DNA from 2 places in the Calothrix sp. FACHB-168 genome. Region 2 is predicted to be linked to the other one. Evidence: riboswitches for the same ligand, from Rfam matches in the RefSeq annotation. Region 2 holds a riboswitch; the other holds the start of a gene.
The links. A riboswitch is a leader RNA that binds a small molecule or an ion and turns the genes downstream of it on or off. The one in region 2 is predicted to bind cobalamin.
Positions count from the first base shown of each region.

Region 1: another riboswitch for cobalamin. It lies ahead of AACW45_RS23805 (energy-coupling factor ABC transporter permease); the one in region 2 lies ahead of AACW45_RS03150 (DUF1636 family protein).

Region 1 is NZ_CAWPNJ010000041.1:134,232-136,404, reverse strand. It holds gene AACW45_RS23820 (alpha/beta fold hydrolase) at 1-10, opposite strand, end outside; gene AACW45_RS23815 (SufE family protein) at 34-468, opposite strand; gene AACW45_RS23810 (DUF6364 family protein) at 557-775, shown strand; cobalamin riboswitch at 893-1,032, shown strand; gene AACW45_RS23805 (energy-coupling factor ABC transporter permease) at 1,059-1,832, shown strand; gene AACW45_RS23800 (energy-coupling factor ABC transporter substrate-binding protein) at 1,819-2,121, shown strand; gene cbiQ (cobalt ECF transporter T component CbiQ) at 2,118-2,173, shown strand, end outside.
Region 2 is NZ_CAWPNJ010000002.1:41,065-43,237, forward strand. It holds gene AACW45_RS03145 (S8 family serine peptidase) at 1-158, opposite strand, end outside; cobalamin riboswitch at 705-847, shown strand; gene AACW45_RS03150 (DUF1636 family protein) at 1,241-1,651, shown strand; gene AACW45_RS03155 (TonB-dependent receptor plug domain-containing protein) at 1,873-2,173, shown strand, end outside.

The DNA of each region.
Region 1 (2,173 bases), on a different contig from region 2:
TGGTAGACATGAGTTTTTACTCGGCACTCACTACTACTGTTCTAATTTACATTCCAACGCTTTTTTCTGCATAGTTTTAAAAATGTTATAAAAACCGTTAGCGCGGGAAGGTGTCAGACTAACATTTAAACCAGTAGCTTGGATAAAATCTGGTGCGAGTTGGACAATTTCTGTAGGCGACGAACCATTTAAACCTTCAATTAACAGCGCTACCAATCCCTTAGTTAACTGCGAATCCGAATCGCCTTGAAATTTCACCTTTCCATCATCCAAGCTGGCGGTGACATAAACCTGAGATACGCAACCAGGGACTTTATTTTCGGGTGTCTTGTCAGCTTCCGGGAATTCTGGGAGTTTTTGCGCGTACCAAATCAATTGTTCGTAGCGCCGCTTCGGATCGGTAGCACGTTGAAAGCGCTGAACAATCTTAGCTAAAGCAGGTGGTAAAGAGTCTGTAGAAGAAGACATAACAGGACTGGCAAATAAATCGGTCTTCCCTTGAGTGTAATTTATCTAGAGTGCGATCGCGTTTGTTATGAGCATTTCCCTTTTCCTTATGAAACAAGAGTACGATTTCTCTCAGTCTGTTAAGAATCCATACATTAAAAAGCTGAAAAAGCAGGTAACAATTCGGCTTGAAGAAGATGTGGTTGATTATTTCAAAGCTCTAGCTGAAGAAACTGGTATTTCCTATCAAAGTCTCATCAATCTTTATTTACAAGATTGTGTAAAATCCCAGCGTAAGCCGTCATTAGAGTGGGTGAGTAAAGTTTAGTAAAGCATTGAGCATTTCCCGAAGCTTACCTATTGGGATTTGCAAGTAAAGATTTATTGTTGAATTTCTCTCATGTCAAAAAACTCTCATCAATAATCAGGTTTTTTTGACAACGGTGATATAGTTACTCTAATCGGTTCTGATGGGTGTCAGCCATCGGACGCAAGGGGGAAAGTCCGGTGAAAATCCGGCGCTGTCCCGCAACTGTGAACCCGAAATAGGTGAGTCAGGATGCCCGCCGGTTAGAATCAATTCGTTTACATAGATCTGCGAGGTACAGATTATGAACAGAAAACAGGCGTTAGTTAGTCTAACCCTGATGGTAGTTATCAGTTTTTATCTGGTAGTTGGTTTACCCAAACCCGCATACGCCATGCACATTATGGAAGGTTTTTTACCAGTGCAGTGGGCAGTTTTTTGGTGGGTTGTGGCATTACCGTTTTTTATCTTTGGATTGCGTAGTTTGACTCGCATTACCCAAGCTAACCCGCAATTAAAACTATTACTAGCCTTGGCTGGTGCTTTTGCTTTTGTGCTGTCGGCTTTAAAAATTCCTTCCGTCACGGGTAGCTGTTCTCATCCTACGGGTACGGGGTTAGGTGCGGTGCTGTTTGGCCCCCTTGCTATGTCGGTTTTGGGTAGCTTAGTATTGTTGTTTCAAGCTTTGTTACTGGCACATGGCGGCTTGACAACATTGGGTGCAAATGCTTTTTCGATGGCGATCGCCGGGCCATTTGCCGCTTACTGGATATATAATTTAACAATTAAGTTTGGTGCTAAAGATAAAATCGCTCTATTTTTAGCAGCTGCGATCGCAGATTTACTCACCTACATTATCACTTCTATCCAACTTGCCCTAGCTTTTCCTGCACCGGTTGGCGGCTTCATCGCTTCATTTACCAAGTTCGCCGGCATTTTTGCCATCACGCAAGTTCCCTTAGCAATTAGTGAAGGATTGCTAACAGTATTGGTGTGGAACTGGCTGCAATCTTATAATCCTCAAGAATTGGAACTATTACAATTAATCAAACGGGGAAATGGCAATGAATCAGTCTAAAAAAGGGTTAAGTAATTGGCTGTTGGTAGTAGCTGTATTAGCCTTAGCAATTGCACCCTTAATCTTTGTCCGTGGTGGTGAATTTAGTGGTGCTGATGGTGAAGCTGAAAAAGTAATTAGTGAAATCCAACCTGAATATAAACCCTGGTTTCAATCATTGTTTGAACCCGCTAGTAAAGAAATAGAAAGTCTATTATTTGCCTCACAAGCAGCTTTGGGTGCTGGAGTTGTTGGTTATGCAATTGGTTTATATAAAGGACGTTCCCAACAACAAAAGCCTGAAGAATGAGCCTGCAAATAGATACTTTAGCTTATACTAACCGACTGCGCAGCCTGCCACC
Region 2 (2,173 bases):
CCACCCCCCTCAAACACACCGACAACAACACCGCGTCCTGTATAGTCATCCCACACATCAACTACATTGAGATCCATACCAGGAGTACCGCCGGATTGACCATAGTTATATAGATACCATTGATATGGAAATAAAGGATCGCTAGGAAAAGTAGTCATAAATTTGTCTCTGTCATTGGGGAAATATTTCTATGTCGAGAAATAGCCTGAAGCTCTGCAAATACTTATTTGTTTGACAAGGAAAATCTTCGACAATTAACAGAATAAAAAAAATAGATAAATTAGTCCTTCAGCTTTTCTGCAAACATAGATACAACTTTTAGTACCGATACCCGCAATATCCTGTATCTAAATGTGCAGAAAACTGTATTGTCATTAGTAATGCAATACCCTGTCAGGTATCGCATCAACAATTGATAAGTAAGTCGGTGGAAAAAAACCAAACTATATTACGAAACGTAAATAGGCTAGAAACCCTTACCAATGACAAATGACAAATGACAAATGACAGCCCTCGCCAGTTATGTTTAATTGCACCGCCCTACTTACCAATTTGAAACAAGAATGCGACAGATGGTAGGGGTATAGCACTGCCATGCCCTCTAAAATACTGGAACTAGAAGTTGGTTACAGCAGTTTTCATGCATTTGAACCACAGAGGTATAGCTTTTGTCGGTTTTGATGCACTTGCATGTTGTGGTATGATTTAACCATCAGCAAATCGGTTCTGATGGGGAACAGCCATCAGAGGTAACGGGGAAAGCCCGGTGTGAATCCGGCACTGTCCCGCAGCTGTAATGAAGTTCATACTTCAAAGTCAGAATGCCCGCCGAAACGATCGCCAACTCCCATCTGCGAGGTACAGATGAATAACGCTATTAATATATTCTTCATTACACAGTATCGCTGTCTCATAGTTGCAGACCTACGCTACGCAATGCAAATTTCTATGAGATTGTAGACTTTTCCCTACAGATATCAATACTCACACAAGGTTATAGATACAAGTCTCAAAACCCATTTGTATCATAACTTTCGTGTTCGCATATTTAGGGAATCAGTTCAAGTCATTAACAGTCAACTGTCAACAGTCAACTGTCAACTGTCAACAATAGCAATGGAATATTTTTTACCTGACAGTCCCTAACATTATTCCCAGCAATCACCAGCGTTGCGCCGATACCTTCCCCCAGCCTGGAGAATCTGCATTCTTCACTTCAATCAAGAAGACTTAAAAATTAATGAACAACAAACAACATACTTTATTTGTCTGCACCACCTGCGCTAGTGTGTGGCAAGATGGCAAACGAATTGGTGAAAGTGGCGGACAGCAGCTATTACAACAACTGCAACAACTTGCACAAAACTGGGAATTGCAAAATCAATTCTCCATTCAAGGCGTTGAATGTATGAGTGCTTGTAGTCATGCTTGTGCGATCGCCTTCCAAGCAGAAGCGAAACTCACCTATCTTTTTGGCAACTTAGTAGTTGATGATAGTGCCTCTGCCATCCTCCAATGTGCCACTCTATACTACACTAAACCAGATGGTTTACTACCTTGGTCAGAACGTCCAGAAGCTTTAAAAAGAGGCATCTTAGCCAAAATACCACCCCTCAGTAAATGGGCAAAATTCCATCGTAATTGTTGTTAATCCAACACCAGTATTAGGGGCGCGTTCACCCCGCCTCTACCTTAATCCTCAAAACTCTCAGCACTAAAGTGCTTACTACAAACTGAGAGCTTGCAAATTGCACTACAAGCGTGATAATAATAATCATTATCATTTTCCTCCTGGCTGAGGGTTTGTATAAAAAACCTCAAATCTTTAGTGACAACAAAATTTTTTAGTTATACAGGTGGCTGAAATTACCAATGCGTAATCAACTTATTGCCAGATGGGGAACTCAACTTATCGTCTCTAGCGTGACTATCGCCGTGGGGATGCTGTGGGAAAATTCCCGCATCATCGCTACAGAAATTGCACAAGCAGAAGAAAAAGAACCAGATATTGAACTCACAGTTATTGACAAACTCCTCAATGAACCTGTGTTTTCCCCTTTTCGTCGGGAAGGGACAGTCAAAGATTCCACTCGTCCGGTGTATGTTATTACCGGCGAAGAAATGGAAGCGCAAGGTGCAAGAACTGTCAGAGAAGCACTGCGATTTCTTCCTG